DNA from 2 places in the Streptomyces sp. 147326 genome. Region 1 is predicted to be linked to the other one. Evidence: predicted binding sites of a transcription regulator. Region 1 holds the regulator's gene; the other holds the start of a gene.
The links. The regulator HspR, encoded in region 1, represses chaperone genes until heat shock. The targets are predictions, from matches to a motif close to TTGAGNNNNNNNNNCTCAA.

Region 1 (15,656 bases):
CGGTCGCGGCGCCCCGCGGCTCCGGAGCCGGGAGTACCCGGCGCGGGACGGAACGGTCGATCATGAAGCGAACCGTACGTCACCACCTACCTACATCCGGTCACCCACATGGGTGCAAGTGGCCCATCGATCCAGCCAGTTGGCGTAACGGAGACGGCCGTCCGCGCCCCGGAGGCGCCGGCCGCCCGCTACAGCAGCGCGGGCGATTCCAGCACCGCGGCGGCCGGGGCCCCCGTCCGTACGCCCACCCGGGTCCGGGTGGCCACCAGCTGGCCCTCCTGCGGGTACGCGTGCCAGGTCCGCCAGCGCACCTGGCCCTCGCAGCGCTGCGCGAGCATGGCGGTGAAGGCGTGCGGACTTCCCGGAAAGGTCCCCGCTAGCCCGTTCGGGTGGTCAGCCACCAGTGCGAGCAGCTCCTGCGCCCGCCCCGCGAAGGACCCCCGGGACAGGGTCTCGACCCGCGCGGCGAACTCGTACTCCCAGTCACCCACCCGCTTGGCCACGCCGAGCGGCAGCGGCGTACTGCTGCCGGGCATGCAGGCGACCGTCTCCGAGCAGAGCACCTCGGCCTCCTCCAGAAGAACCTGATGGGAGGCCCCGAGCAGGCGCAACTCCACCTTGGCGCCCGACAGTTCGAGGTTCAGTACGGCCAGGGCGGGCAGCCGGTCCCGACCCAGGGCCCAGGCGAGATCGGCGGCACGCGTGTCGGTGTAAGAGGTCTGGAGGGTCGTGAGCATGAGTCGGCTCCGCAAACGCGCGAGGGAGATGGGCCGGGGCCCGCCAGCGGTAGTCAACGGGTGGGGGGACACCGGCACGGATCCACAGGAAGTCCAGGGAGGTCCGAGGACTGGTCTACTCAACCGAGGGAATCATGAAAGGCACGGCACTCACAGCGTTTTTACCCAACTTGACGGGGTTTACATCCCCCCGGGGGCTCCACAGTTCACGTGTTCAACGAGTTGCGTCCCGCGCGTCGTCATGCATCGACGAACGAGTCGTCACGCAGGGACGAACGACGAGGACGCCCGGCCGGAAACCGACCGCCGGGCGCCCCCGTCCACACGGTGCCCGCTGCCCCGTGTCAGCTGGAACCGCACCCGCCCCCGCCGCCGCACGAGGACGACGAGCCGCAGGACGAAGACGAACCACAGGACGAGGACGAGCCGCCCCCGTCACCCCCGTCCACCCACCAGCCGCCGCGCTTGCGACGGCCTCCGGTGTGCCCGCTCCTGGACGAACGGGCTGCGATCGTCACGACGAACGCGACGACCATGATGGCGATAACGATGAAGACGAACATGCGGTCCGCCCTTCTCTCACCCCGGTCTTCCCGGGGGGCGGGATCCCCGCGTCCCGCGTGAAGGGGGGATGCCCCCGGGCCGCACGGCCCAAAGCACACTTGAGGAAGTCCAGAGGTTGACCCCAGGATGACGCCCATGAGCGCACCCGTGAGCAGCGACCGCCCCTTCCTGAACCGCCGTCTGGCGGCCTTCGGCACAACGATCTTCGCGGAGATGTCGGCGCTGGCCGCCCGCACCGGTTCGATCAACCTCGGCCAGGGCTTCCCCGACACCGACGGCCCGGCGGAGATCGCCGAGGCGGCCTCCCGCGCGGTCCTCACCGGCCGGGGCAACCAGTACCCGCCCGGCCCCGGCGTCCCGGAGCTGCGCACGGCGATCGCCGCGCACCAGCAGCGCTTCTACGGCCTGTCCTACGATCCCGACACCGAGGTCCTGGTCACGGCGGGCGCCACGGAGGCCATCGCGGCCTCCCTCCTCGCCCTCCTCGAGCCGGGTGACGAGGTCATCGCCCTGGAGCCGTACTACGACTCGTACGCGGCCTGCATCGCGATGGCCGGCGCGGTACGCGTCCCGGTCACCCTGCGCCCGCACGCCGGCGCCTTCGCCCTCGACCTGGACGAACTGCGCGCCGCCGTCACCCCGCGCACCCGCCTGCTGCTGCTGAACACCCCGCACAATCCGACGGGCACCGTCCTCACCGCGGCCGAGCTCGCCGCGATCGCCGAGCTGGCGGTCGAGCGCGACCTCCTGGTCGTCACGGACGAGGTGTACGAGCACCTGGTCTTCGAGGGCTCCCACATCCCCCTGGCGGGCCTGCCGGGCATGCGCGAGCGCACGGTCACCATCTCCTCGGCCGGGAAGACCTTCTCCTTCACGGGCTGGAAGGTCGGCTGGGTCACCGCGCCCCCGGAGCTGGTCACGGCGGTCCGCTCGGCGAAGCAGTTCCTCACCTACGTCTCCTCGGGCCCCTTCCAGTACGCGATCGCCGAGGCCCTCGCCCTCCCCGACACGTACTACGACGCCTTCCGCGCCGACCTGGCCGCCAAGCGCGACATCCTCGCCGACGGCCTCGCGGCGGCCGGTTTCGAGGTCTTCCGCCCGCAGGGCACGTACTTCATCACCACCGACATCACCCCCCTCGGCGAGAAGGACGGCCTCGCCTTCTGCCGCGCCCTCCCCGAACGCTGCGGCGTGGTCGCCATCCCGAACCAGGTCTTCTACGACGACAAGTCCGCCGGCGCCACCCAGGTCCGCTGGGCCTTCTGCAAGCGCGAGGACGTCCTGCGGGAGGCCGCCTCCCGGCTGCGCCGCCTCTGACCACCAGGCGTGCTTGCGGGGTGGCCGGGGCCGGTGTGAAGCTGTCGCCCGCACGAGCGCCCGAAGCCCTCACCCCTCGGTGAGCGGACCTCACCGAGAGACGGAAGTCGGGATTCATGGCAACGGGCAGAGCGACCGTGTCCGCGTCGCCCCTGGAGATGCGCGCGGTCCGGGCCGTACGGTCGGCCGCGCCGACCACGGTGATAGCGCTCGGCGTGTTCGCCGCCGTGCGCGGGGCCGGGGTGCTGGTGCTCGCCCTCGGATCCTGGTGGTCCGGACGGGATCCGCTGCGGGTGCTCGGCCGGTCCTGGGACGCGGACTGGTACCTCCGAATAGCGGCCGACGGCTACGGGCGCACCCTGATGTGGCCCGACGCCGTCACCGGCACCGGGCCCGTACAGAGCGACCAGGCATTCTTCCCGCTCTACCCCGCGCTGATACGGGCCGTCTCCGGCATCCTGCCCGGCGGACCCGTCCCCGCCGCGCTCCTCGTCGCCTGGACCGCCGCCGCCGTCGCCGCCGTCGGGATCTACCGGGTCGGGGAGCGGGTCATCGGTCCGCGCGCCGGGCTGCTGCTCGTGGGGCTGTGGGCGGCCCTGCCGCACTCCGTGGTCCTCACCCTCGCCTATACCGAGGCGCTCCTGACCGCCTTCGCCGCCTGGGCGCTCCACGCCCTGCTGCGCGGACGCTGGCTGTGGGCCGCGGGCCTCGCCGTGCTCGCCGGGCTGACCCGGCCCACCGGCCTCGCCGTCGCGGCCGCCGTGTCGGCCATGGCCCTCCACGCGATCCTCGTACGAAGATCCCGGGCGCCCGAGGTGTGGGTGGCCGGGCTGGTGGCGCCGGCGGGCTGGGCGGCGTACGTCCTGGCCGTCGGGGTGAAGGTGCGCGACCCCTTCGGCGGCTACTTCGCCGTGCAGCGCAGCTGGGGCTCCCGCTTCGACTTCGGCGCCGGGGCGCTGCGCTCGGCGGAGCGGGTGCTGACCGGCGGGCACGTGCCCTTCGCGACCACCGTGACGGTGGTCCTGCTGGCCGCGGCCGGGTTGCTGGCGGTGCTGCTGGTCCTGGACCGCACCCCGCTCGCGCTGCTCGCGTACACGGCGGTCCTGCTGGTGATGGCCTACGGCGGGGCCGGCTTCTTCGAGTCCAAGCCGCGCTTCCTGCTGCCGGCCTTCCCGCTGCTCCTGCCGCTGGCCGCCGTCATGGCGCGAGCCCGGCCCCGCACCGCGGTCGTGGTGACCGCGGTGGTGGCCGGGCTCGGTTACGGCTACGGGCTCTACCTGCTCCTGGTGGCCCGGGTGCCGCTCTAGTCAGTTCGTGCCGTCGCCTTCGCCTTCGCCTTCGCCGTCGTTCTCGCCGTCGGTGGAGTCGATGTCCTTCTCCAGGCCGAGCTGCTCGACGAGCCACTTGTCGAACTCGATGGAGGCGCGGACCCAGCTGACCGTGGAGGACACGAAGTGCTCCAGGTTGACGCCGGTGCCGATCAGCATCTGCGCCTCACCGATCAGGCGGACCGAGCCGTCGTCGTGCGTGTGGCTGTAGACCTTCGGCCACAGGGTGCGGCGGTTCCAGTCGTCGATCGACTCGAGAAGCTGGGGCTTCTCGTCGATCTTGTGCGGACGGTCGTAGAAGGTCCGCACCGAGAAAACCTGCTGCTCGTCCTCGCCGCGGAACATGAAGTACGTGCGGAACTCCTCCCACGGCGCCGCGAGGTCACCCTCGTCGTCGACGACGTACTTGAGCTCCATCTGCTCCAGCAGCTGCTTGACCAGATCCTGGTCGGGGACGACGGGGCCCGCCGGTCCTGTGGCCTGCGGATCGGGCTGCTGCCCTCCGAAGTTCGGAATCGAGGCCGGGTCGATGCTCACCGTGTTTTTCCCTTCGTGCGGATACATGCATCCTCCCCCATCCCGCCTACCCCGTGTCCAGCCCCGCAGCGCCGATCCGCTGCGGGCGGACACGGGTCCGCCCGGCCGGGTCAGAGCGCCTTGCCGACCAGCAGGTCCTCGCCCGCCACGTCGACCCGTACGGTGTCGCCGTCGCGGACCTCGCCCGAGAGGATCTCCTTGGCCAGCCGGTCGCCGATCGCCGTCTGGATCAGGCGGCGCAGCGGCCGGGCGCCGTACGCCGGGTCGTTGCCCTTGACCGCCAGCCAGGCCAGGGCCTCGGGCGTGACGTCCAGGGTGAGGCGCCGGTCGGCCAGGCGCTTGGCCAGGCGGCCGATCTGCAGCTCGGCGATGTGCGCGAGCTCGTCGCCGGTCAGGGCGGAGAAGACCACCAGGTCGTCCAGGCGGTTCAGGAACTCCGGCTTGAAGCTCGCCCTGACCACCTCCAGGACCTTCTGCTTCTTGTCCTCCGCCGGGGTGAGCGGATCCATGAGGAACTGGCTGCCCAGGTTCGAGGTCAGGATCAGGATGGTGTTGCGGAAGTCCACGGTCCGGCCCTGGCCGTCCGTGAGGCGGCCGTCGTCCAGGACCTGGAGCAGGATGTCGAAGACCTCGGGGTGGGCCTTCTCCACCTCGTCCAGGAGCACCACGCTGTACGGGCGGCGGCGCACGGCCTCCGTCAGCTGACCGCCCTCCTCGTAGCCGACGTAGCCGGGCGGGGCGCCGACGAGGCGGGCCACGCTGTGCTTCTCGCCGTACTCCGACATGTCGATGCGGATCATGGCCCGCTCGTCGTCGAAGAGGAAGTCGGCGAGGGCCTTGGCCAGCTCCGTCTTGCCCACGCCCGTCGGGCCGAGGAAGAGGAAGGAGCCGGTCGGGCGGTCGGGGTCGGCGATGCCGGCGCGGGTGCGGCGCACGGCGTCCGAGACGGCTCGTACGGCCTCGCCCTGGCCGATCAGGCGGCGGCCCAGCTCGTCCTCCATGCGGAGCAGCTTCTGGGTCTCGCCCTCCAGCAGACGGCCCGCCGGGATGCCCGTCCAGGCGCCGACCACGTCCGCGATGTCGTCCGGGCCCACCTCGTCCTTGACCATCGTCCCCTTGGACGCCTCGGCCTCGGCCTCGGTGGCCTCCGCCAGCTCGCGCTCCAGGGTCGGGATCTCCCCGTAGAGCAGCTTGGAGGCGGTGTCGAAGTCCCCGTCGCGCTGGGCGCGCTCGGCCTGGCCGCGCAGGTCGTCCAGGCGCTCCTTGAGCTCGCCGACCCGGTTGAGGGACTGCTTCTCCTTCTCCCAGCGGGCGGTCAGGCCCCGCAGGTCCTCCTCCTTGTCCGCGAGGTCCTTGCGGATCTTCTCGAGGCGCTCCACCGAGGCCGGGTCGGACTCGTTCTTCAGCGCCAGCTCCTCCATGCGCAGCCGGTCCACGGAGCGCTGGAGCTCGTCGATCTCCAGGGGGGAGGAGTCGATCTCCATGCGCAGCCGGGACGCGGCCTCGTCGACGAGGTCGATGGCCTTGTCGGGGAGGAAGCGGGAGGTGATGTACCGGTCGGAGAGGGTCGCGGCGGCGACGAGGGCGCTGTCGTTGATGACGACCTTGTGGTGGGCCTCGTAGCGGCCCTTGAGCCCGCGCAGGATGGCGATGGTGTCCTCGACGGACGGCTCGGCGACCAGCACCTGCTGGAAGCGCCGCTCCAGCGCCGGGTCCTTCTCGATGCGCTCGCGGTACTCGTCGAGGGTGGTCGCGCCGACCATGCGCAGTTCGCCGCGGGCCAGCATGGGCTTGAGCATGTTGCCCGCGTCCATGGCGGAGTCGCCGCCGGCGCCCGCGCCGACGACCGTGTGCAGCTCGTCGATGAAGGTGATGATCTGCCCGTCGCTGGACTTGATCTCCGCGAGTACGGTCTTCAGGCGCTCCTCGAACTCGCCGCGGTACTTGGCGCCGGCGACCATCGCGCCGAGGTCCAGGGAGACCAGGCGCTTGTTCTTCAGGGACTCGGGGACGTCGCCCTTGACGATGCGCTGGGCCAGGCCCTCGACGACGGCCGTCTTGCCGACGCCGGGCTCGCCGATGAGCACCGGGTTGTTCTTCGTGCGGCGCGAGAGCACCTGCACGACGCGGCGGATCTCGTGGTCGCGGCCGATGACCGGGTCGAGCTTGCCCTCGCGCGCGGCCGCCGTGAAGTCCGTGCCGAACTTCTCCAGGGCCTTGTACTGACCCTCGGGGTCGGGGGTGGTCACCCGCCGTCCTCCTCGTGCGTTCTCGAAGGCGGCCAGCAGCTTCTTCGCGCTCGCGCCCTGGGCGGAAAGGACCTCAGCCGCCGCGCCGCCCTTGGCGGCGATGGCGATGAGCAGGTGTTCGGCGGAGAGGTACTCGTCGCCGAGCCTGCCCGCCTGCGCGTCGGCCTCGGCGAGTACGGCGAGCAGGTCGCGGGTGGGCTGCGGGGGCGCGACCGTGGAGCCGGTGACGCTGGGCAGGGCGGCCAGCAGCCGCTCCGCACCGGCCCGCACCTCGGCCTGGTCGGCCTCGGTGGCGGCCAGCAGGTCGGTGACGTTCTCGTTGTCCTCGCCGGCGAGCAGGGCCAGCAGCAGGTGCGCGGGGGTCAGGTCGGCGTGGCCGTCCGTGACGGCCCTGCTGGTGGCCGCGTTCAGCGCGTCCCGGCTCTTGTTGGTCAGCTCGGCGTCCACTGCTGTCTTCTCCTCTCCCCAAAGGGTAAATCCGACGAATCTGACAGAGACAACCTATGCAAAGTTGAGTCTATTCCACTCAAGGCAAGTGAGGACACCATCGGCCCGTACCCTTCGGCCCATGTCCCATGACGTACTCAACCCGACGCCCGAGTACCTCGCCTTCTGGCGGGAGCGGCACGTCTGCACGCTGACCACCCCGCGCCCCGACGGCACGCCCCACGTGGTGCCGGTGGGCGTGACGTACGACCCGGAGGCCGGGCTGGCACGGGTGATCAGCAACAAGCACAGCAAGAAGGTGCGCAACGTCCTCGCGGCGCAGCCGTCGGCGGAGTCGGCGCAGGGGGTTCCGGCGCAGGGGGTTCCGGCGCAGGCGGAGCCGGCGGGCGGAGCCCGGGTGGCGGTCTGCCAGATGGAAGGGCGCCGCTGGGCCACCCTCGAAGGGCGCGCGGTGATCCGTACGGACGAGACGTCGGTCGCCGACGCCGTGGCGCGCTACGCGCAGCGGTACGGCCGGACGCCGTCGCCCAATCCCGACCGCGTGGTCATCGAGATCACCCTGGACCGGGCCATGGGGCGCGCGTGAGCCGTTGATCCTTCATCTTGTCCGGTTCAGGCACTGGACGCGGGCATCACAACGGCGCCATCGTGGTCAGGTCCACGATGGCGCCGTTGTGTGGGGGTAGCGCCTGAGCGATCTGCAACGACGGGGGAATCGCTTCAGGCACTGCGGGGGGTGGCGGTGGTGATATCGGGTTCGAAGAGCTGGTGGTCGCGCTGATCGAGATTGACGAAGACCATTCCGTAGCGCACCTCGCAGCGGACGGGCTGCGGCGCGCCGCGCGGGCGGCGCAGGCACCGGTAGGCACGTACGTCCTCGTCCTCCTCGCGCACGACGACGATCGGTTGGCCGAACAGAGTGACCATCAACGAATCGCCAGCGTGGGGGATGGCCGTGGCGAGATCGATGAACTGCCACCCCGAGCGGTAGGCGGATGCCATCTCGCGGCGGAAACCGCGATCGTCGGGGGTCACGCGGACACCGTCACAGGAACCTCGGTCCAGCCTGTATCGCCACCCTCTCCACCCAGCCGGCCGCTGGTCCAGCCGGTGTCGGCGTACTTACCCACGGGAGCCGTGGTCCAGCCGGTGTCGAACTCCGTGCTCGTCAGGCTGGTGCCCTGACCGCCCCTAGCGCTCCCCGCGTCACTTTCGACGGCGCTGACTGCCCCAAAAACCGCAACGGCGGAGAAACCTATGGCAAGCACCGAGCGAAGCATTCTCTTGAACATGGTCGGCTTCGTCCTCACTTGATGGAATCCTCTCCCCCGCGTGTCAGACGATGGCTCATTCAGGCACGTCAATGCCACAGGGACGATGCATCATGTTCTTGCATGTTCAGGACCCTGGGGGGTGGAGATTTGACGCGAAACGAGACAATGGCGACACATCCCCACCCCGTCACGTCCATGTGCGCCGAGGGAACGCGGCTCTACGCGACCGCGCTGAGTACCGGCCGGATCGCCCGGGGCGAGATCCAGAACGCCCCCTGCCTGCTTGAATTCGCTCTTCTGCAGCCCGACCCGGATGACGCGAACCAACTGCGTCCGGTTCCCCCGTCCGTCGCTTTGGCTCAACGGCTCCATCCGATTGAACGTGAGATCCAGGACCGCCGGCGCAGCGCTGTAGATCTCACCGACACTTTCGAGCCTTTCCTGGCCATCAGCGCGCAGAGCCCGGCCAACACCCATGCCATCACCGTGCTGGAGGGCTTCGAGCGGATCAACGCCGCCCTCAACCTCGCGACGGCCGAATGCCACACCGAGGTGCTGACGGTACAGCCGGGCGGGGCCCGGCCCTCCGAGGCCCTCACGCAGGCCCTGGAACGCGACCAGCCGCTGATCGACCGCGGGGTCAGCATACGGACCCTCTACCAGCACACCGCACGGCACAGCCAGGGCACGCTCGCCTACGTGGACCGCATCTCCACGGGCAAGGTGGAGATCCGCACGCTGGAAGAGCTGATAGAGCGCCTCATCATCTTCGACCGCACGGTCGCCTTCATCCCGGTGAGCGACGACCGCCGGGTCGCACTGGAACTGCGCCACCCCGGCCTCGTCGACTACCTCATCAAGGTGTTCGAGCAGTTGTGGCACCGCGCCGTGCCCCTCCAGGAGGAAGTGACCTACCGGAGGACCCCCGGCGGGATCTCCGGCGTGCAGCGGACCATCGCGCAGCTCCTCATCGAGGGCCACGTCGACGAGGCCATCGCCCGCCGCCTCGGCATGAACGTCCGCACCTGCCGGGCCCACATCGCCAAGCTCGCCACGACCCTCGGCAGCGGCAGCCGCGCCCAGCTCGGCTACCTCATCGCCCAGTCGGGCATCCTGGGCCGGCCCACCGCCCCGGACCGGGACTGCGACGGGGACCTGGACCAGGACCCCGACGAGGACCGGGAAGGCCTCTAGAAAGCCGTCAGGCCCCGCCCTGGAGGGGCGGAGCCTGAACGTGCGCAAGAGGGACCGCGGTCAGTCCATCGGCCGCTTGGGGCTGGGTCGCCAGACGACCAGGGCACTGCCCGGCTGCGGGGGCTGGTACTTGACCAGGTCGCGCCGGTACGAGGCGTGCACCTGGGCCTCGCGGGCCTGCAGCGTGGCGGCCGCACCGTCCACCGCCGCGGCGAGCTCGGCCACGCGCTGCTGGAGCGCGGCGACCTGGTTCTCCAGTTCGATGATCCGCTTGATGCCCGCCAGGTTGATGCCCTCGTCCTGGGACAGCGCCTGCACCGTGCGGAGCAGTTCGATGTCGCGGGCCGAGTAGCGCCGGCCGCGGCCGGCCGTACGGTCCGGGGAGACCAGGCCGAGACGGTCGTACTGGCGCAGGGTCTGCGGGTGCAGACCCGAGAGCTGGGCGGCCACCGAGATCACGTAGACCGGGGTCTCGTCGGTGAGTTGGTAGCCCCCGCCCAAGCGGGAGGACTGTCGTCGGCGGCCGTCCATGCTCATGCTCCCTTCGCGGACTCGAACAGCGCGGAGCGCGGGTCCTCGGACTCCGTCGCCTCGCGGTACATCTCCAGCGCCTCACGGGCCTTGTCCGACAGCTCGGTCGGGACCGCGACCTCCACCGTCACCAGCAGGTCGCCGCGGGTGCCGTCCTTGCGGACCGCCCCCTTGCCGCGGGCCCGCATGGTCCGTCCGTTGGGGGTGCCCGGCGGCAGCTTCAGCGTCACCGAGGGGCCGTTCAAGGTCGGGACCTTGACGTCGGCACCCAGCGCCGCCTCCGCGAACGTCACCGGCACGGTCACCGTCAGATTGTCGTCCTTGCGGCCGAACACCGGGTGCGAATCGACGTGCACGACCACGTAGAGGTCACCGGCGGGACCGCCGCGCTCGCCCGGCGCGCCCTTGCCGCGCAGCCGGATCCGCTGGCCGTTGGAGACGCCCGCGGGGATCCGGACCTGCATGGTGCGCGAGGAACGGGCCCGGCCGCTGCCCTTGCAGACGTCGCAGGGGGTCTCCGCGATCAGGCCGCGGCCCTTGCAGTCCGCGCAGGGGTCGGTCAGCGAGAAGCCACCGCCGCTGCCCCGCGAGACCTGGCCGGTGCCGACGCAGGTCGGGCACACGCGGGGCGTGCCGTTCTTGTCGCCGGTGCCCGAACAGGCCTTGCAGGGTGCCTGGGAGGACATCCGGAGCGGGACCGTGGCCCCGTCCACCGCCTCCGTGAAGGAGAGGGTGACCTCCGACTCGATGTCCTGGCCGCGGCGCGGCTGGGTACGGGTGCCCGCACCCGGGCCGGTGCCGCGGTTGAAGAGGCCGCCGAAGACGTCGCCCAGGCCGCCGCCGAAGCCGCCGGCCTGACCGCCGCCCTGCTGGGTGCCGCCGAAGAGGTCGCCCAGGTCGAAGTTGAACGAGCCGCCGCCCCCGCCCGGACCGGGGCGGAAGCCACCGTTGCCGAACAGGGCGCGCGCCTCGTCGTACTCCTTGCGCTTCTTCGGGTCGCCGAGGATGTCGTTCGCCTCGGAGATCTCCTTGAAGCGCGCCTCGGCCGAGGCGTCGCCCTTGTTGGCGTCCGGGTGGAACTCGCGCGCGAGCTTCCGGTACGCCTTCTTGATCTCGGCCTCGGTGGCGTCCTTCGGGACACCGAGGACCTTGTAGTAGTCCTTCTCGACGAAGTCCTTCGTGCTCATCCCCGGTGTCCCTCCTCTCGTACCTCTACGTGTGGTGCATCAGCCCTCGTCGGGGGCATCCGCGTCCAAGCCCTCCGGCGCTTCGCCCTCCGCGACCGCTGCGTCGGAACCGGAGGACTTGGGGGCCGCGCCCGGCTGGGGCTCGGCCACCGCGACCCGTGCGGGACGGATCGTACGCTCGCCGATCCGGTACCCCGGCTGCAGGATCGCCACGCAGGTGTCCTCGGTGACATCCGGCGCGTACGAGTGCATCAGGGCCTCGTGGATCGTCGGGTCGAAGGGCTCGCCCTCCTTGCCGAACTGCTGCAGCCCCATCTTGGCGGCCACCGTCTCCAGCGATTCGGCCACCGACTTGAAGCCGCCGACCAGCTCGCCATGCTCCCGCGCCCGGCCGATGTCGTCCAGGGTCGGGAGGAGCTCCGTCAGGAGGGACGCGACCGCGATCTCCTTGACGGTGATCCGGTCCCGCTCCACCCGGCGGCGGTAGTTCTGGTACTCCGCCTGCAGCCGCTGGAGGTCCGCGGTGCGCTCGGAGAGCGCCGTACGGGCCTGGTCCAGCTGCGCCAGCAGCGCTGCATCCTGTGCTGCGTCCCCGGCCGGGGCCGCCGCCTCCTCCTTGGCGGAGTCGGCGGCCTTCGGCTCGTCGGGCGTGCCGTCGACGGGGACTTCGGGCTTCTCGTCAAAACCCGGGGTCTCCTCCGACATCAGGCAGCGCCACCCTTCGGCTTCTCGTCGTCGACGATCTCGGCGTCCACGACGTCGTCGTCGGCCTTGGCCTGCTGGGCACCCTCGGCACCGGCGGCGCCCTGAGCGGCCTGGGCGTCGGCGTAGATGGCCTGGCCGAGCTTCTGGCTGACCGCGGCGAGCTTCTCGGTCGCGGTGCGGATCTCGGCCGTGTCCTCGCCCTTGAGGGTCTCCTTCAGCTCGGAGACGGCGGCCTCGACCTCGGTCTTGACGTCGGCCGGGACCTTGTCCTCGTTGTCCTTGACGAACTTCTCCGTCTGGTAGACGAGCTGCTCGCCCTGGTTGCGGGACTCGGCCGCCTCCTTGCGACGGAGGTCCTCGTCCGCGTACTGCTCCGCCTCCTGGCGCATGCGGTCGACCTCGTCCTTGCCGAGCGAAGAGCCGCCGGTGACGGTCATCTTCTGCTCCTTGCCCGTGCCGAGGTCCTTGGCCGTGACGTGCATGATGCCGTTCGCGTCGATGTCGAAGGAGACCTCGATCTGCGGGACGCCACGCGGGGCCGGCGGCAGGCCGGTCAGCTCGAACATGCCGAGCTTCTTGTTGTACGCCGCGATCTCGCGCTCGCCCTGGTAGACCTGGATCTGCACGGACGGCTGGTTGTCCTCGGCCGTCGTGAAGATCTCGGACCGCTTGGTCGGGATCGTGGTGTTGCGCTCGATGAGCTTGGTCATGATGCCGCCCTTGGTCTCGATGCCGAGGGACAGCGGGGTCACGTCGAGGAGCAGGACGTCCTTGACCTCACCCTTGAGCACACCGGCCTGGAGGGTGGCGCCGATGGCGACGACCTCGTCCGGGTTGACGCCCTTGTTGGCGTCCTGACCGCCGGTGAGCTCCTTGACGAGCTCGGCGACGGCCGGCATGCGGGTGGAGCCGCCGACCAGGACCACGTGGTCGATCTCGGACAGCGCGATGCCGGCGTCCTTGATGACGTTGTGGAACGGGGTCTTGCAGCGGTCGAGCAGGTCCGCGGTCAGCTGCTGGAACTGGGCGCGCGTGAGCTTCTCGTCCAGGTGCAGCGGGCCCTCGGCGGAAGCCGTGATGTAGGGCAGGTTGATCGTGGTCTCCGTGGAGGAGGACAGCTCGATCTTCGCCTTCTCGGCGGCCTCGCGCAGACGCTGGAGCGCCATCTTGTCCTTGGACAGGTCGACGCCGTGGCCGTTGGCGAACTGCTTCACCAGGTAGTCGACGACGCGCTGGTCCCAGTCGTCGCCACCGAGGTGGTTGTCACCGTTGGTGGCCTTGACCTCGACGACGCCGTCGCCGATCTCCAGGAGCGACACGTCGAAGGTGCCGCCACCGAGGTCGAAGACGAGAATGGTCTGGTCGTCCTTGTCGAGACCGTAGGCCAGGGCGGCGGCGGTCGGCTCGTTGACGATGCGCAGGACGTTCAGACCCGCGATCTCACCGGCCTCCTTCGTCGCCTGACGCTCGGAGTCGTTGAAGTAGGCCGGGACGGTGATGACCGCGTCCGTGACCTTCTCGCCCAGGTACGCCTCGGCGTCGCGCTTCAGCTTCTGCAGGATGAAGGCGCTCATCTGCTGCGGGTTGAAGTCCTTGCCATCCAGGTTGATCTTCCAGTCAGTGCCCATGTGGCGCTTGACGGAGCGGATGGTCCGGTCCACGTTCGTGACCGCCTGGCGCTTGGCCACCTCGCCGACGAGGACCTCGCCGTTCTTGGCGAAGGCGACGACGGACGGCGTGGTCCTGGCGCCCTCGGCGTTGGTGATGACGGTGGGCTCGCCGCCTTCCAGAACGCTGACGACGGAGTTAGTGGTGCCCAGGTCGATGCCGACCGCACGTGCCATTTCAATTCCTCCAGCTGACTTGAGTGGAACAGACTCAACCATGCCGTATCGCTGCGCTGGCGTCAACAGAGCTGAGTCGGGTCGGCTCAACCTTTAGCTGCCGCTTACGCGCAACCCTGCCGGAGGGGGCTGAGGAATGGCGGAGCCGGGGCCGAACGGGTCACCGTGGCCGCGCGCCACCGCAAGACCGCCGGAGGCATGCGGCAACGTGCTGGCGTGCCGCTCACACTCACCGCCCCCCGGCTACGGGTCCGCGTACCCACGGCCCCGCCGGCGAAAAGGGTGGTCGACCTCGTCGGAGCGGCGATCCTGCTGACCCTGCTCGCACCGGCCCTGGCCCCGGCAGCCGCGCTGCTGTGCGCGACCCAGGGCGGCCGCCCCTTCGTGCGGGAGCCCGCCGCCGGCCTGGCCGGGAGGCCGTTCCGCACGTGGCGGCTCCGCACCGACGGCACGGGCCGGCTCGGCACGGCCCTGGACCGCTGCGCCCTCGACGGGCTCCCCCAGCTGATCAACGTGCTCCGCGGTGAGATGTCGCTGGTCGGGCCGCGCCCGGAAGCCCGTACGGACCGCCCCGACCGGCTGTTCGTGCGCCCCGGAATGACCGGATTGTGGCAAGTGAGCGCGCGCTCGGACCTCCCCTGGGAGGAGATGGTTCTGCTGGACCGGCATTATGTGGAGAACCACTGGCTCGGGATGGACCTCGCGATCCTTGCGCAGACCCCGCGGGCGGCCTACAGACAAAGGCTCGCCTGAGCGACACAGATCACCGCACGCTCGGCTACATTGCGGCGTCGGGAATGGGTAACCTCAAGCCTTGACTTCATAAGTTACCGCTTAGTAAGTGCCGCCCGAGGAGCCTTCCCATGCAACTCGCCGCGATCATCGTGTCGCTGGTCCTGACCGTGGTCGGCGTCGCGCTGCTCGCCCGAGCCGTGGCGCAGATCTACCGTTTCGTGAAGCTCGGCCAGGCCGTGCCGGCCGGCAGCCGCACGGACGACCCAAAGGCCCGAACCCTCACCCTCGTCCGGGAGTTCCTCGGGCACAGCCGGATGAACCGCTGGGGCATCGTCGGCTTCGCGCACTGGTTCGTCGCGATCGGCTTCCTGACGCTGCCGCCCACCCTCGCGCAGGCGTACGGCCAGCTGTTCCAGGCCGACTGGACGCTGCCGATCGTCGGCGGCTTCCTGCCGTTCGAGCTCTACATCGAGTTCATCGGCTTGATGACGGTCGTCGGCATCGTCATCCTGATGGCGATCCGACTGCTCAGCCTGCCCTCGCGGGCCGGCCGCAAGTCGCGCTTCACCGGCTCGAAGGCCTGGCAGGCGTACTTCGTCGAATACATCATCCTCACCATCGGCCTCGCGATCCTGTGCCTGCGCGGCCTCGAGGGCGCGATCCACCACGTGGACTCGTACGAGCCGGCGTACTTCGTCTCGTACCCGCTGGTCCTGGCCTTCAAGGGGCTCTCTGCGAGCGCGCTGCAGAACGCCATCTACTTCACCGCGATGATCAAGATCGGCACCTCGCTGATCTGGATGATCGTCGTCTCGCTCAACACCAACATGGGTGTCGCCTGGCACCGCTTCCTCGGCTTCCCGAACATCTGGTTCAAGCGGAACGCGGACGGCGCGGTCGCGCTCGGCGCGCTCCAGCCGATGACCAGCGGCGGCAAGGTCATCGACTTCGAGGACCCGGGCGAGGACGACGTCTTCGGCGTCTCCCAGGTCGAGCAGTTCTCCTGG
Region 2 (15,656 bases), 1.1 Mb from region 1:
ACGTAGTCCGCCGCGTCCTCGGGGTCGTAGAAGTACGCGTCGAAGTCGGCCGGGTTGTCGAAGCCGTTGGCGAAACGATCCGCCACCGGCTGCAGCTGCCCGGCCGCGCCGATCAGGTTGAGCACGTGCTCCGGCGGGACGCCCAGCATGGCGTTGGTCCACTGGGTCACCGGCTTGCCCGTGGTGAACCAGTACTTGTCGAAGGTCGCCTTCATCCACGCCTCGTCGAACGGGTTGTCCCCGTGCATCAGGATCGAGGAGAGGTACGAGGCCGCGCACTTGGCGGCGGAGTTCGAGCCCTGTCCGGTGATCGGGTCGTTGGCGACGACCACGTCCGCGACGCCCAGCACCAGCCCGCCGCCGGGCAGCCGGCCGATCGGGTTGCGGACCACCGGCGCGTAACGCCCGGCGAGCGTCCCGCCCGCGTCCGTCAGCTCCACCTTCGTCGCCCGGGCGTACTCCCACGGCGTGAACTTCTCCATCAGCTCCAGCGTGAGCGCCAAGTGCTCCGACGGGTCCTTGATCCCGTTGAAGACGTCCAGCGGGCCGCCCGGGAGGCCCTCCCAGAACAGGATGTCCGCCCGGCCCGAGGTGGTCAGGGTCGGCATCACGAACAGCTCGCCCACGCCCGGGACCAGGTTGCAGCGCACGGCCTCCGTGTCCGGGTGCTCGGCGCGCGGCCCGAGCCCGTGCACGTACGAGACGGCCAGCGCGCGCTGCGGGGCGTCGTAGGGGGACCGCGCCGCGTCCCGTCCGAACATCGACACCAGCTCGCCCTTGCCGGCGGCGACCAGCACCAGGTCGTACGTGCGGGAGAAGTAGTCGAGGTCGGCGACGGACGCGCCGTGGATGACCAGCTGCCCGCCGCGCTGCGCGAAGGTGTCCAGCCAGCCGGCCATCTTCACGCGCTGGTCGACGGACTGCGCGTACCCCTTGAGGCGGCCCAGCCAGTCGACGGCGCGGCTGGCGTCGGGGGCGGCGACGGAGACGCCGAGGCCCTCGATCTTCGGGGCCTGCTGCTCCCAGAAGTTGATCTGGAGGTCGCGCTCGTGCTGGAGCGCCGTGTCGAACATGCACTGCGTCGACATGACCCGGCCGGTGCGGATCTCGTCCGCCGTCCGGTTGGACATGAGGGTGACCTCGTACCCCTTCGACTGGAGGCCGAGGGCGAGCTGGAGACCGGACTGGCCGGCTCCCACGACGAGTATCTTGCGCATCTCACGTTCTCGATTCGGGAGTACGGGGGTACGGGGGTACGGCCTACCGGCCCCTCTGGGCCGCGGGTCTATTCGGGAGTGGTGTCGAGGGCGTGGCCCACCAGGGCCAGCAGGGACTCGATCACGGTGTGCCGGCGCCTCGCGTCCATGATCACGACGGGCACGTGGGCCGGGACGCTGAGCGCCTCGCGCACGTCCTCCGGCTCGTACGACTGCGAGCCGTCGAAGTGGTTGACGGCGACGGCGTACGGGAGCCCGCAGCTCTCGAAGTAGTCGAGGGCCGGGAAGCAGTCGCGCAGCCGGCGGGTGTCGGCCAGCACGAGCCCGCCGATGGCCCCGCGCACCAGGTCGTCCCACATGAACCAGAACCGCTCCTGGCCCGGGGTCCCGTACACGTAGAGCACGAGGTCGTCGTCGAGGGTGACGCGGCCGAAGTCCATGGCGACGGTGGTGGTGTTCTTGTCCGGGGTGCCGGACAGGTCGTCGGTCGGGACGCTGGCCTGGGTCATCACCGCCTCGGTGCGCAGCGGGGTGATCTCGGAGACGGAGGAGACGAAGGTGGTCTTGCCGACGCCGAAGCCGCCCGCGACGAGCACCTTGACGGCGACGGGCGCGCGGGAGCGGTCGTACTGCCAGGGCTGGACGGGCTCGTCGTCCACGGCCGGCGACACCGGCTGATCAGAGACGGCGAAGACCACTGAGCACCCTTTCCAGCAGCGCGCGTTCGGGTCGGCCCGTACCGTGGCCGGTCCCGTAGACCCGGATCCGGCCCTGGTCGGCGAGGTCGCTGACGAGCACGCGGACCACACCGAGCGGCAGCTTCAGCAGCGCGGCTATCTCGGCGATCGTGCGCATGCGGCGGCAGACCTCGACGATGGCGGGCATCTCGGGCATGCGGTCGGGCTTCTGCGGCTGCGACACCTTGGTGTCCAGGGAGGCGACGAAGGTCTCGACGTTCAGGACCTGCGTGAACCGGGTGCGGCCGCCCGTGAGGGAGTACGGGCGGACGCGGGCGGGGCGGCGGTCGGCGCCGCGTATCGGCAGCCGGTCGGAGGCCGTACTCCTCACGGGGTGTTCTCCATCGACTGGCGCAGCTCGCTGCGGACTTCGGGGGTCAGGACGTGGCCGGCACGGCCGACGAACAGGGCCATGTGGTAGGCGACGACGCTCATGTCGCAGTCGGGGGTGGCGTGCACGCCCAGCAGTGAGCCGTCGCTGATGGCCATGACGAAGACGGAGCCGTGCTCCATCGCGACCATCGTCTGCTTGACCGAGCCGGTGTCCATGAGGGCGGCGGCGCCGGTGGTGAGGCTGCCGAGGCCGGACACGATGGTCGCGAGGTCGGCGGACGCCCCGCGCGGGCCCTTCGGCCTGGCCTTGGTCTGTGGCTCGCCCGCGCCGCCCGTCGCCGGGTCGGAGGACAGGAGCAGCAGCCCGTCCGAGGAGACGACGGCGACCGAGTTGACGCCGGGCACCTCCTCGACCAGGTCGGTCAGCAGCCATTGCAGGTTGCGGGCCTGGGTGCTCAGTCCGTACGTACTGGGCGCGGTCATGTGCGTGCCTCCTGTGCGGTGTCCCCCCGGTCGGTCTTGCTGTGTCCCTGCCCCTGGTCCTGCGCGTGGTCCTGGGCGAGCTCGGCGGCGACGACGCGTCGCCCGTCCTGGGCTCCCTGGTAGAAACCGCCGAGCCGGCGCCGGAGTTCGTCGGCGTCGATCCGGCGCGGTGGCTCGGGCGGCCGTACGTCGTCCGCGCGCCCGGCGGTCACGGTGCGCGGGGTCCGCTTCGGCAGGCCCTTGTCGGTGACGGCGTCGGCGGTGTCGGCGGGGTGGCTACCCTGACGGGGAAGCCAGTTGCCTTCGGCGGGGGCATGCCTGTGCGGGTCCCCTGCCGGGGGCTCGGCGGTGAAGTCCTGCCCGGCCAGGTCCCCTGCCGGAGCCCCTGCCGGGGGCTCGGCCGGGAAAACCTGCTCCGCGGGCACGTCCCCTGCCGGAGCCCCTGCCGGGGGCTCGGCGGTGAAGTCCTGCCCGGCCAGGTCCCCTGCCGGAGCCCCTGCCGGGGGCTCGGCCGGGAAAACCTGCTCCGCGGGCGCGTCCCCTGCCGGGTCCCCTGCGGGGGGCTCGGCCGGGAAAACCTGCTCTGCGGGCACGTCCCCTGCCGGGTCCCCTGCGGGGGGCTCGGCCGGGGAGGCCTGCTCCGCGGGCGCGTCCCCTGCCGGGGGTTCGGCCGGGAAGGTCTGCTGTGCGGACGCGTCCGCTGCCGGGGGCGCGGCCGTGAAGATCTGCTCGGCGGGGGGCAGGCCCGCCTCGGCGGCAGCCGGGAGGGGGGCCTCCGCGTCGGCCGGTGCGTCAACGTTCGGCTCGGCCGGGGTGGCGGGGCCCGCGAGGGCCTCGGCCAGGGTCACCGGGGCCACCGTGGTGGTGGGCACGCGGAAGGCGGGCTCCGCCTCCGTGTCGGCCGGAGCCGCGGCGGGGGTAGCCGGGAGCGCGGACTCCGCGGGCTCCGTGGCAGAAGTGGCGGCGTCAGCCGGGAGCTCGGGCTCCGCGGCGTCCGTGGGGTCCGGGGCGGCGTGGGTGCCTCGGCGGCGGGGCGGGAGGGTGTTCTCGTTGGCCTCGGCGATCACGCCCGGCAGGTGCAGCGCGGGCGCGCCCGGTGTGGCCAGGGTGTGGACCGGGGAGACCGGCGGGGTGGCGGGCAGCAGCGCCGCCGGGACGACCACCAGGGCCTCGGTCCCGCCGTGCCGCCCGGCGCGCAGTTCCGCGGTGACCCCGTGCCGCGCCGCGAGCCGCCCGGCCACGTACAGGCCGAGGCCCAGGCCGTGTTCGGCCTCGGGCTCCTCGTCGTACGCCTCGGGCGTGGACAGCCGGGAGTTCAGCGATTCCAGCCGGTCCTCGGTGACACCGATGCCCTCGTCCACGACGGACAGCACCACGTCACCGGAGTCCAGCGTCCAGCCGGACACCTTCACCTTGACGTCCGGCGGCGAGAACGTGGTCGCGTTCTCCAGCAGCTCGGCCAGCACGTGCGAGAGGTCGTCGGCCGCGTGCCCGGCGACCTGGGTGTACGAGGGCAGCGCCGCGAGGTCGACGCGCTCGTAGCGCTCGATCTCGCTGACGGCGGCCCGCATCACGTCGACCAGCGGCACCGGCAGCACCTGCCCGTGGCCGTGCTCCTGCCCGGCCAGGACCAGCAGATTCTCGTTGTGGCGGCGCATCACGGTCGCCAGGTGGTCGAGCTTGAACAGGGTCGCGAGCCGGTCCGGGTCCTGCTCCTTGGACTCCAGCTCCTCGATGACCGCGAGCTGGCGCTCGACCAGGCCCAGGGTCCGCAGCGACAGCGAGACGGAGGTCGTCGACATGACGCGGCGGTGCTCCTCCAGCCCCGCCCGCAGCTTCGTCAGCTCCTCCTCCAGCACGTCCCGGCCGGCGGTCAGCGCCTCGTTGCGGCCGATGATCCGGCGGCGGTCGGCGTCGAGCCCGGCGATCCGGGTGTGCAGGGAGACCGTCTGGTCGCGCACCGCGTTCAGGTGGCGCACGACCTCGGCGAACTCGTCGTTGCGGCCGGTGAACCGCACCGGTTCCACCGAGCCCTCCGGCGTCGCCAGCCGCGCCGCGCCGCGCCGCAGGACCGACAGCGGCCGGGTCAGCGAGCGGGCGACGGCGGTCGAGACGCCGACGGCGATCAGGAACAGCACGCCGAGCAGGGCGACCAGGGTTTCGAGCCGGGTCACGTCGTCGTCGCGCAGGGAGGCCAGGGCGGAGGCCCGCTGGCCCGCGAGCGTGGCCTCGACGGTCCGCATCCGGTCGATGCGGGCGGTGAGCGCGCTGCCGACGGCGGCCCCGTCGGTCTTGCGGTCGGCCGGGGCCAGGGTGGGCCGGTCGGTGAGCCGCTTGAGGAAGTCGTCGGCCGTCTTGACCTCGGGGCCGGTGACGGTGGCGGTGAGGGTCTGGCGCACGTCGGGCCGCGCGGCCCGCGCGAAGTCGTCCAGAGCGGCCAGTTCCCGTACGCGCGAACGCTGGGCGGCGGTGGTGAGTTCGTCGGCCACGGCCGAGCCCGGAGGCTGCTCGCCGCGGGGGACGGCCAGCCCGGCGAGCAGCAGTCCGCGGGTGGCCGAGGCCTGTTCCACGGCCTGGCCCAGCGGGGCGAGCGGGCGGGTGGTGGTGAGGGCGGCCTCGGCGCGCGGCGGGGTCAGCTCGGCGAGCCGGTCGCCCGGCGCGAGGAGTTCCGCGATGACGCCGGTGTAGGCCTGGTGGGCGGCGAGGGCGGTGCCCTTGCCGTCGATGGCCTCGGTACGGACGGTCGCGACGCGGGCGAGGGCCATCGCGAGGGGCTCGTCGACCTCGGTGGCGGCCTCGGCGATCTGCCGGTCGGTGCGCAGGATGCGTTCCTGGAGGGCGCCCCTGGCGGCGCCGGGGCGGCCCTTGGCGGCGTACTCGACCACGGCGTCGCGCTCGTCGGCGAGGACGTGCGCGACGGTGAGGATCTGCCCGGTCTGTTCCGCGAGGGTGACCAGCCGCTGGGAGTCGTTCAGCTCCCTCGCGGCGGTGACGACGGCGGGTGTGCCTGCCGCGAGGACGGTGAGGCCGGCGACGGCGACGCCGACGACCAGCCTGCGGCGCACGCGGACGCGGCGTCCTGCGGGGGCCGGGCCGTCGGCGGCGGTGCCGTTCTTCCGAGACCGCTTCTTCTGCACCGGTGCTCGCAATCCTGTACGTGTGCTTGTGCTCGTCTACTCGTGTGGCCGAGGTAACGGCCGGTCAACAAGTAAACGCCCCCTGCCCCCTCGTACCGCCTCAGACCTTTGCAGCGTGTTGGGGAGAGAGCCGCACATCGCCCACCCGGCCACTCGAACGAGTGAACATCACGGATGAGTTGGCAACCAACTCGGGCACCCTGCTCCAGAGCGCCTCCGTGGACAGGTGGTTGAAAGATCGATGCGGGCTTTGGCAGGATGCCCGCCCACATGTCCGCCCGCGCGCCGGCGCCCTGCCCGGGCCCTCCCGGTCCGTGCCCGGAGGGTCCGCGCACGGGCCCGCCCGCCTCCTCCCGCTTTGGTACGGACCTGCGCGTGCGGCGCGGTCCCCGCCCGGCAGAATGGCGGCATGCGCATCGACCTCGCCTCGGCCCCCGGCAGTGAAGAACGCCCCAATGAGGACTGGGTGTCGGCCGCGATCCCCGCCTCGGGCGGCGGTGTCCTGGTCGCCCTGGACGGGGTCACCCCGCCGAGCGGCGAGGACGGCTGCGTGCACGGAGTTCCGTGGTTCGCGGCCCGGCTCGGCGGCCGATTGACCGAACTGTCCGGATCGCGGCGGGACATGACGCTGGACCGGATTCTGGCCGAGTCCGTCCGCGCCACGGCCGAGGCCCACCGCGACACCTGTGACCTTTCTCACGTCCGCACGCCGCAGGCGACGGTCGTCATGGTCCGCTGGGACGAGGCCCACGTGGAGCACCTCGTGCTCTCGGACTCCGTACTGCTCCTCCAGGCGCCCGGGGGCGAGGTGACGGCGGTGCTCGACGACCGGCTGGACCGGGTGCCGCGGGAGGTGCTGCGCTCGGTGGCGGCGACGGACGCGCTGCGGAACGCGGAGGGCGGCTTCTTCACTGCGGCCGCGGACCCGGCGGTGGCGGCCCGGGCGGTGACCGGGCGCACCCCGCGCGGGGAGGTGCGGGCGGTGGCCGCACTCACGGACGGGGCGAGCCGGTGGACGGACACGTTCGGGGAGGGCGACTGGGCCGAGTGCCTGGCGGTGCTGCGGAAGGAGGGCGCGGAGGGCCTGATCGGCCGGGTCCGCGCCATCGAGTGCGACCCGGCCCGGCCGCCGGCCCGGTACAAGCGGCACGACGACGCGTCGGCGGTCTACGCCGAGCTCTAGGACCTGGGCGCGGGCCGGGCGGGTGCCCCTACTCGGCGCCCGCGTTCAGCTGGTTCAGCAGCCGGGCCAGTTCCGCCACCTCGCCGCGGTCCCAGTCGGCGAGCTTGCGCATGTACTGCTCGCGCCGGGCGCCCCGTACCCGCAGGAACCGCTCGCGGCCCTCCTCGGTGAGGCCGACCAGGAAGGCCCGGCCGTCGGCGGGGTCCGGCTCGCGGGCCACCAGGCCCAGGACCTCCAGGGCCCGCAGCTGCCGGCTCATGGTGGCCTTGCCGACCCCGAAGTAGGCGGCGAGCTCGGTGGCCCGCTGCCGGCCGGCCGCCTCCAGGCGTACGAGGAGCCCGTACGCGGCGGGCTCCAGCTCGGGGTGGAGCTCGCGGGCCATCTCGCCGGAGGAGGCGCGGGCACGCCGGAGGAAGACGGACAGCTCCCGCTCCAGGGCAAGGAACTCCTGGTCTTCGCTCCCGTGCACGTCCCGCTCCTTCGATGGTGTGTGGCACCTCGCTGGGTGAGGGGCCAGTATTTCGCAGGGCTCGCGCCGACGGCCCGGGACCCCGCCGGAGCGGGGAGCCGGGCCGTGCGGAGGGAGCGGGGTCGGCACGCACAGGGCGCGTACGGGGCGCGCGCGGAGCGTGAAAGGGTCACTCGGCGGGCGACTTGGCGGGCCGTGCGCCCTCCGTCACGCCGCGGCGGCGACCTCCACCTCCGCCTGGGCCAGGGCGAGCTCCAGCACCTGGCGCACGTCCGTCACCGGGTGCACCTCGAGCCCCTCCAGCACCTCCGCCGGGACGTCGTCCAGGTCGGCCTCGTTCCGCTTCGGGATGATCACGGTGGTCAGCCCGGCCCGGTGCGCGGCCAGCAGCTTCTGCTTCACCCCGCCGATCGGCAGGACCCGCCCGGTCAGCGAGACCTCGCCGGTCATGGCCACGTCGGTGCGCACCTGCCGTCCGGAGAGCAGCGAGGCGAGCGCGGTCGTCATCGTGATGCCGGCGCTCGGGCCGTCCTTGGGCACGGCGCCCGCCGGGAAGTGGATGTGCACGCCGCGGTCCTTCAGGTCGGCGACCGGGAGCTCCAGTTCCGCGCCGTGCGAGCGCAGGAAGCTCAGCGCGATCTGCGCCGACTCCTTCATGACGTCGCCGAGCTGGCCGGTGAGGGTCAGGCCGGCCGCGCCCGTCTCCGGATCGGCCAGCGAGGCCTCCACGAACAGCACGTCGCCGCCCGCGCCGGTCACCGCGAGGCCGGTGGCCACGCCGGGGACCGCGGTGCGCCGCTCGGCCGGGTCCTGGGCGGACTCGGGCACGTGGTGCGGGCGTCCGATCAGCCCGCGCAGGTCGTCGGCGCCGATGCTGAAGGGCAGCTCGCGCTGGCCCAGCTCGTGCTGGGAGGCGACCTTGCGCAGCAGGCGGGCGAGGGACCGCTCCAGGGTGCGGACGCCCGCCTCCCGGGTGTACTCCCCGGCCAGCCTGCGCAGGGCGTCCTCCTCCAGGACCACCTCGTCGTCGCCGAGGCCGGCGCGCTCCAGCTGGCGCGGGAGCAGGTGGTCGCGGGCGATGACGACCTTCTCGTCCTCGGTGTAGCCGTCGAGGCGGACGAGCTCCATCCGGTCGGCCAGCGCCTCCGGGATGGCCTCCAGGACATTGGCGGTGGCCAGGAACACGACGTCGCTCAGGTCGAGCTCCACCTCCAGGTAGTGGTCCCGGAAGGTGTGGTTCTGCGCCGGGTCCAGGACCTCCAGGAGGGCGGCCGCCGGGTCGCCGCGGTAGTCGGAGCCCACCTTGTCGATCTCGTCGAGCAGCACCACCGGGTTCATCGACCCGGCTTCCTTGACGGCCCGGACGATCCGGCCGGGCAGGGCGCCGACGTAGGTCCGGCGGTGGCCGCGGATCTCGGCCTCGTCGCGGACGCCGCCGAGGGCGACGCGCACGAACTTGCGGCCCATGGCGTGGGCGACCGACTCCCCGAGGGAGGTCTTGCCGACGCCGGGCGGCCCGACGAGCGCGAGCACGGCCCCGCCGCGGCGGCCGCCGATGACGCCCATGCCGCGTTCGCTGCGCCGCTTCCTGACGGCGAGGTACTCGGTGATGCGGTCCTTCACGTCGCTCAGGCCGGCGTGCTCGGCGTCCAGCACCGCCCGGGCCCCCTGGATGTCGTACTGGTCCTCGGTGCGCTCGTTCCAGGGCAGTTCCAGCACGGTGTCCAGCCAGGTGCGGATCCAGGACCCCTCCGGGCTCTGGTCGCTGGCCCGCTCCAGCTTCTCGACCTCCTTGAGGGCGGCCTCCCGCACCTTCTCGGGGAGGTCGGCGGCCTCGACGCGGGCCCGGTAGTCGTCGGACTCCTCGCCGTCCTTCTCCCCGTTCAGCTCGCGCAGTTCCTTGCGTACGGCCTCCAGCTGCCGCCGGAGCAGGAACTCCCGCTGCTGCTTGTCGACGCCGTCCTGCACGTCCTTGGCGATGGACTCGGCCACGTCCTGCTCGGCGAGGTGGTCGCTGAGCGCCTTGATCGCGAGCTTGAGGCGGGCGACGGGGTCGGCGGTCTCCAGCAGTTCGACCTTCTGGTCGACCGTCAGGAACGGCGAGTACCCGGAGTTGTCAGCCAGCGCGGACACCCCCTCGATCTGCTGGACCCGGTCCACGACCTGCCAGGCACCGCGCTTCTTGAGCCAGCTGGTGGCGAGCGCCTTGTACTCCTTGACGAGCTCGGCCACGGATCCCGGCAGCGGGTCCGGCACGTGCTCGTCCACGGTCTCGCCCTCGACCCAGAGCGCGGCCCCGGGTCCGGTGGTGCCGGCGCCGATGCGGACCCGGCCGCGGCCGCGGATGAGCGCCCCGGGGTCCCCGTCGGAGAGCCGCCCCACCTGCTCGACCGTCCCGAGCACACCCGTCCCGGCGTACTTCCCGTCGATCCGCGGCACGAGCAGCACCCGCGGCTTCCCGCTGCCCGCCGCGGCCTGGGCCGCCTCGACGGCCCCGCGCACCTCGGCGTCGGACAGGTCCAGCGGAACGACCATTCCGGGCAGCACGACCTCGTCGTCGAGCGGCAGCACGGGCAGGGTGAGTGAGACGGACGTCGAAGCCATGATCTTCCCTCCGGCAGTGAAGTTGAGCTATGCCGACTCAATGCATGTGCGCCCCCCGATGTTCCCCAACCGCCGTTCGCCCGGGGCGAACGCCTCCACGTGGCCATCGGCGCCGCCCCTTCACTGATGGACGCCCTGGAGTGCACGGGCCGTGCCGGCGGCTTAGCGTCGCTGTGCGATACGCGTGCCGTCCGGGCCGCGGCGCGTCCAGGCGGTCGAGAGGAAACTCCATGGCAGTCGTGATGACCTTTTCCTGGCCCGAGATCACACCCGACGTGTACGACGCGGTGCGCAAGAAGGTGCGCTGGGAAGAGGACACACCGGACGGGTGCGTGCTGCACGCCGCCTGGTTCGTCCGCGGCGGCCTCAACGTGATGGACATCTGGGAGTCGGAGGACCACTTCAACCGGTTCATCGAGGCCAGGATCGCCCCCGTGCTCAAGGGCGAACTGGGCGTGGAGAGCGACCCCGAGCCGAAGTTCTACCCCCTGCACCGGCGCTTCGTCGCACCTGGTGTCAGCGGCGGCGGCTCCTGACGTACGCCCTCGGGGCCACGGTCCGCGCTAACTCCGTGCGGAGACCCGGACGTCGCCCGAGGTGGTCTTCGCCGAGAGGCGGGAGGGGGCCGAGGGGTCTGCGGGCAGGGTGATGTCGCGGCCGCCGGAGGTGGTGGAGACGTCGACCCGGTAGGGAGCCGTGGGGACCTTCAGCGTGACGTCGCCCGAGGTGGTCTCGGCCAGCACCGAGGACGGGGCCGCGGTGAAGTCCATGCGGGCGTCGCCCGAGTCCGAGTGCACGTCCGCGCTCGGGCCGGACAGGCCCGCCGCGGTGATGTCGCCCGAGGAGGTACGGATCTTCAGCGGGCCCGCGATGCGCTCGGCCCGGACCTCGCCGGAGTCGGCCTCCACCTCGGCGGCCGCCACGCCCGTGACGGTGATGCGGCCGCTGCTGCTCTCCAGCTTGACCCTGGCCGAGGCCGGGACCTGCAGGCGGTAGTCGATGTAACAGCTGCCGGGGCAGCCGCTGGAGAAGGTGAGCACGCCCGCGCTGACCTGCTGGCCGGGGGTGGGGGCCGTGTCGCCGCGGTAGTGGACGGTGCGGCGGACCGTGACGCCGGGACCCGTCCCCGGGGTGACCTCGATCGAACCCGCCCGGGCATCCGTCACCTCGACCGCAGCGACCGCCTCGGTGACCGTGGCGTCGGCGGTCGCCGTCTTCTTCGGTCCGTCCGAGAAGGAGCAGCCGGCCAGCAGGAATCCGGCCCCGAGGACGGCAACCGCGGTGCGGACGAAGCGGTGTGACGTGGCGTGAGAAGTCATGGACCGATCCTCGCGCGGCGCCGCCGCCCGGCCGATGGGGCCGGTACCCGGACCCCGGGTGGGGTTAACCCCCGCCCGGCCGGCTGCGCGCGGCGTCCTCCCGTGCGCCTACGGGCCGGTCGCGACCGGGCGCAGCGGCGACGGCACGCCCCACTCGCTCCAGGAGCCGTCGTACACGGCCAGCTCCTCGTATCCGGCGAGGTCGGCGCCGAGGGCCAGTACGCAGGCGGTCACCCCGGAGCCGCAGCTGAAGTAGAGGCGTTCGCGCCCGCCCACGACCTCCGTGAAGGCCGCGCGGAGCTCCCCGGCCGGGCGCATCAGGCCGTCGGGGTCCTGGAGCTCGCCGAACGGCAGGTTGACCGCGCCCGGCATGTGCCCGCCGCGCAGGCCCGGGCGGGGCTCGGGGGCGGTACCGGCGAAGCGCCCGCGGGTGCGGGCGTCGACGACGGCCGCGGCCGGATCGGCCAGGGCCGCGGCGACGGCCTCGCCGCCGACCAGCAGCCCGGGACGGGGGCGCGCGGTGAAGGAGCCGCGCGGGCCGTCGTAGGCCGGGCCGGAGTCCTCGACGGGCAGGCCGGCGGCGGTCCAGGCGGGCAGTCCCCCGTCGAGGACGGCGACCCGGTCGAAGCCCATGGCGCGCAGCATCCACCAGGCGCGGGCGCTGGAGTAGATCCCGGCGCCGTCGTAGACGACGACGGTGTCCGAGTCGGAGACCCCGAGCGCCCTCATGGCCTCGGCGAACGCCCGGGCCCCGGGCATGGTGTGCGGGGCGGGGGCCTCGTGGTCGGACAGGGCCCCGTCGAGGTCGAAGGGACGAGCCCCCGGGATCCGGCGCTCCGCACCCCGGTGGGCACCGACGGAAGCATCGAGGACCACCAGCCCGGCCGCCCCGAGCCGCCCGCCCAGCCAGCCCACCCCGACGAGCGCCCCGGGCAGCGGTCCGGCCTTTGGCCCGGGCCTCCGTCCAGCCTCCGCCCCGGCCAGCGCTCCAGACCCCACCCCCGGCATCCGTCCGGCCTCCGCCCCGGGCAGCGCTCCGGCGAGCGCCCCCGGCATCCGTCCGGCCTCCGGCCCCGGCAGCGCTCCGGCGAGCGGTCCCGCCGCCGGTTCACCCTCCGCTCCCGGAGCGGGCTCCTGTGGCGCGGCGTTCTGGGGCGTGGGCATTCGGCACCTCCGGCTGGGCGACGCGGGTCGCCCCATCCTCCTCCGCCGCTCGGGGCACCGGCCGGGCGGGGCGGCGGCAGGCCCCGTGCCGGCGGCGCGCGGACCAGGGCCCCCGCCGGGCCGGGTCAGCGGCGAGCCCCCTGGCACGCTGGCACGGCTCGGGGCGCCAGCCGGGGCAGCGGCGAGCGCCCGGGCGGACTGACACCGGCGGCGCACCCCCGGCAGGTCAGCGGCAAGCGCCCCGGTGGGCGTACACCGCGATGCGGGCTCCGCGGACGGTGGTCATCGAGCACAGTTCGAACCGGGCGGCCAGGGTCTCCCGCTTGGCCGCCTCCCGCGGGTACGGGTCCAGTGGCTGACCGGACGGGTCCAGCAGGGCGATCACCCTCGGTGAGGCGAGCAGGGCCGAGCGGATCCGGTCCGGGGACAGCTCGGTGCCCTGGAGGCTGTGCGAAGCGGCCGGGGTCCGGTCCAGGGCGATGTCGCGCAGTTCCGCGTGGGTCCCGGGCGAGGAGAGCAGCCACTCGCGCCGGCGCGAGGGCATGAACACCACCGCGTCCCCCGGCCGGGCCCGCTCCCGGACCGCGGCGGCCACCGCGAGGACGTCGTCCTTGCGGCTCTCCGGCGTACGGAGCCACACCGACCAGATGCCGAACGGCACGAGCAGCGCCCCGGCCAGCACCCACGGCCACCAGCCGCGGGCCGCCGCCAGCCGGGCACCGGCCAGCAGGGCGGGTCCGGCCAGCGCGTAGAGCACGTACCGGTCGACGTACCAGGGGTGCAGCAGGGAGATCACCATCAGCAGTCCGGGCGGCAGCAGGGTGAGGGGAAGCGCCACCCGTACGAGGTCCTTCGGTGCCCCCCGCGCGAGCAGCAGGGCCGCGCCGCCCACCACCCCGTACGCCGCCCAGTCCTGCCAGCCCGGTCGGCCGAGCCAGCCGAGCTGCTGCTCGGCCTGCCGGGCGCTCACCACGGCCAGCGGCAGCAGGAGGACGGCCACGGCCGCGGCGCTCCACCGCCAGCCGCGCGAGCGCCACGCGGTGAAGGCGTGGGCGAGCAGGGCCAGTACGGCGAACTCGTGCAGCCAGCAGCCGAGCAGCAGCACCACGGTGTACGCCGCCCACCGCTCGCGCAGCATCAGGTACGTCGCCCACACCACGGCGGCCGCGACCAGGGCGTACGAGCGCCCCTCCTGGGCGTACATCTGCACGGGCGGGAGGACGGCGTACACGCAGCCGGCGATCAGCGCGGCCCGCTCCCCCGCCAGCCGGTGGGCGACGGCGGCCACCCCGGCGGCCGCGAGCGCGGTGGCGGCGACGGAGGGCAGGCGCAGCGCCCACAGGCCGCCGTCCCACAGCTGGAAGACCCCGTGCATGAGCAGGTAGTACAGGCCGTGGACGGCGTCGACGCCGCCCAGCAGCTCCCAGATCCCGCCGAGCGGCCGGTGGGCCACCTGCCAGGTGACGGACTCGTCGCGCCACATGCTGCCGTTCCGCTCCAGGCCCCAGAGGCCGAGGACCACGGCGAGCAGCGGCGGCAGCAGTCGCCAGGGGGCGATCCGGCTGATGTCGGCCTCCGTGAGCTGTCGGAACGGGTGTGCGGACTCCATACTCGGGGTTGGACCCGAGTGATTGCGGAGGTGGGTGTGCGCGCCTTACGAGCGGTGGCGGGCCTGATGCTGGGTGCGGCGTTGCTGGCGGGATGCGGACCGTCCGCCTCCGGGGCCGGCGACGACACGCCACCGAAGGCCTCCACGGAGTCGGGTCCGGGCCCGGCCGGAAGTGCCCCCGGCTCCGGAACGGGCCCGGGCCCCACGGCGAGCCCCACGGCCGGCCGGGTCCCCGCCCCCGGCGAGACCCTGGTCCGCGTCACCCGCAGCGGAGGCTTCGCCGGCCAGACCCACACCCTCATCGTCAAGGGCGACGGCTCCTGGACCCTGCTGGACGCCGAGGCGAAGCAGGAGCGCACCGGCACGATGGCCGAGGCCGACCTCGCCACCCTGCGCACCGCCCTCCAGGAGGCGGACTTCGCCCACCTGCCCAGGATCGCCACGGGCGGCCCCACGATCTACGACGGCTACTTCTACGCCTTCGTGCACGGCGGCTTCGAGGTGGCGGGCGACCAGGGCTCCCTGCCGCCCGCCCTGACGAAGGTGGTGGACGCCCTGCCCTCCTTCACGGCGGGCTAGGAAACCGGGCCCAGGACATCCGGGCCTAGGACACGGCCGGGGCCTGGGACACGGCCGTGGCCTGGGCCGGCAGGCCCGTCCCCGCGGCCGAGAGCTCCCGCAGCAGCCGGTCCAGGAAGCCGCGCAGCCGGGCCGGCATGTCCACGTTCCCGGGCGTCAGCACCCACTGGATCTGCAGGCCGTCCATGACGGCGATGATCTCCCGCCCGGCGGCCTCGCAGTCGGCGTCCGGGCGCAGTTCGCCGCGCGCGACGCCCGCCTGCAGCACGTCGACGGTGTGGCCGAGCACCCGGGCGTAGCGCTGCTCGAAGTACGCGTGGGCGGGGTGCCCGGGGTCGGCGGCCTCGCCGACCAGGGTGTTGAACATCCGGACGATGCCCGGCCGGCGTTCGTTGTCCGCGGCGAGGTCCACGAGGGTGGTGAAGTACGCGGCGACCGATGCGGCGGGTTCGCCGAAGCGTCGCTCCACGTCGTGGCGCTCGCTCTGCGCGAGCACCGACAGCAGCAGGTCCTCCTTGCCGTGGAAGTGGTGCAGCAGTCCGCCCTGGGTGATCCCGCAGCCGGCCGAGATCCGGGCCAGCGAGGAGGCGTGGAAGCCCCACTGCGCGAAGTGCTCGACCGCGGTGTCGAGGATCTTCTGCCGGCGGGCGTCGCCCACCGCGTAGGTCCCGCGCCCGGCGCCCTTCGGAGCCGCTCGCCCCGTGTCCCCTGCCATGCGCACCACCCTAGACGCCGCCCCCGTCCGGCCGCCTCCGAGGGTGACCCAGGTCACTTTTCAAAAACCTAGCGGGTACAAGGTTTTCGCCTCTACCGTGACGCCAC

Region 2: lon (endopeptidase La) is a predicted target of HspR. The motif match lies at 10,186-10,204, and genes of this name have one in related genera.

What each region holds. Positions count from the first base shown of each region.
Region 1 covers NZ_CP134201.1:4,207,387-4,223,042, forward strand. The annotation lists gene RIU97_RS18870 (polyamine aminopropyltransferase) at 1-64, opposite strand, end outside; gene RIU97_RS18875 (DUF2617 family protein) at 189-737, opposite strand; gene RIU97_RS18880 (pyridoxal phosphate-dependent aminotransferase) at 1,428-2,618, shown strand; gene RIU97_RS18885 (hypothetical protein) at 2,735-3,925, shown strand; gene RIU97_RS18890 (YbjN domain-containing protein) at 3,926-4,483, opposite strand; gene clpB (ATP-dependent chaperone ClpB) at 4,594-7,179, opposite strand; gene RIU97_RS18900 (pyridoxamine 5'-phosphate oxidase family protein) at 7,301-7,765, shown strand; gene RIU97_RS18905 ((2Fe-2S)-binding protein) at 7,900-8,181, opposite strand; gene RIU97_RS18910 (hypothetical protein) at 8,211-8,471, opposite strand; gene RIU97_RS18915 (helix-turn-helix transcriptional regulator) at 8,574-9,647, shown strand; gene RIU97_RS18920 (heat shock protein transcriptional repressor HspR) at 9,708-10,178, opposite strand; gene dnaJ (molecular chaperone DnaJ) at 10,181-11,365, opposite strand; gene grpE (nucleotide exchange factor GrpE) at 11,405-12,070, opposite strand; gene dnaK (molecular chaperone DnaK) at 12,070-13,914, opposite strand; gene RIU97_RS18940 (sugar transferase) at 14,131-14,667, shown strand; gene RIU97_RS18945 ((Fe-S)-binding protein) at 14,778-15,656, shown strand, end outside.
Region 2 covers NZ_CP134201.1:3,123,374-3,139,029, forward strand. The annotation lists gene RIU97_RS13565 (NlpC/P60 family protein) at 1-6, shown strand, start outside; gene RIU97_RS13570 (styrene monooxygenase/indole monooxygenase family protein) at 1-1,217, opposite strand, end outside; gene RIU97_RS13575 (GTP-binding protein) at 1,286-1,915, opposite strand; gene RIU97_RS13580 (DUF742 domain-containing protein) at 1,896-2,285, opposite strand; gene RIU97_RS13585 (roadblock/LC7 domain-containing protein) at 2,282-2,770, opposite strand; gene RIU97_RS13590 (nitrate- and nitrite sensing domain-containing protein) at 2,767-5,907, opposite strand; gene RIU97_RS13595 (hypothetical protein) at 6,317-7,090, shown strand; gene RIU97_RS13600 (MarR family winged helix-turn-helix transcriptional regulator) at 7,119-7,559, opposite strand; gene lon (endopeptidase La) at 7,767-10,163, opposite strand; gene RIU97_RS13610 (hypothetical protein) at 10,394-10,699, shown strand; gene RIU97_RS13615 (DUF4097 family beta strand repeat-containing protein) at 10,727-11,482, opposite strand; gene RIU97_RS13620 (sulfurtransferase) at 11,591-12,490, opposite strand; gene RIU97_RS13625 (hypothetical protein) at 12,873-14,255, opposite strand; gene RIU97_RS13630 (hypothetical protein) at 14,292-14,834, shown strand; gene RIU97_RS13635 (TetR/AcrR family transcriptional regulator) at 14,860-15,549, opposite strand.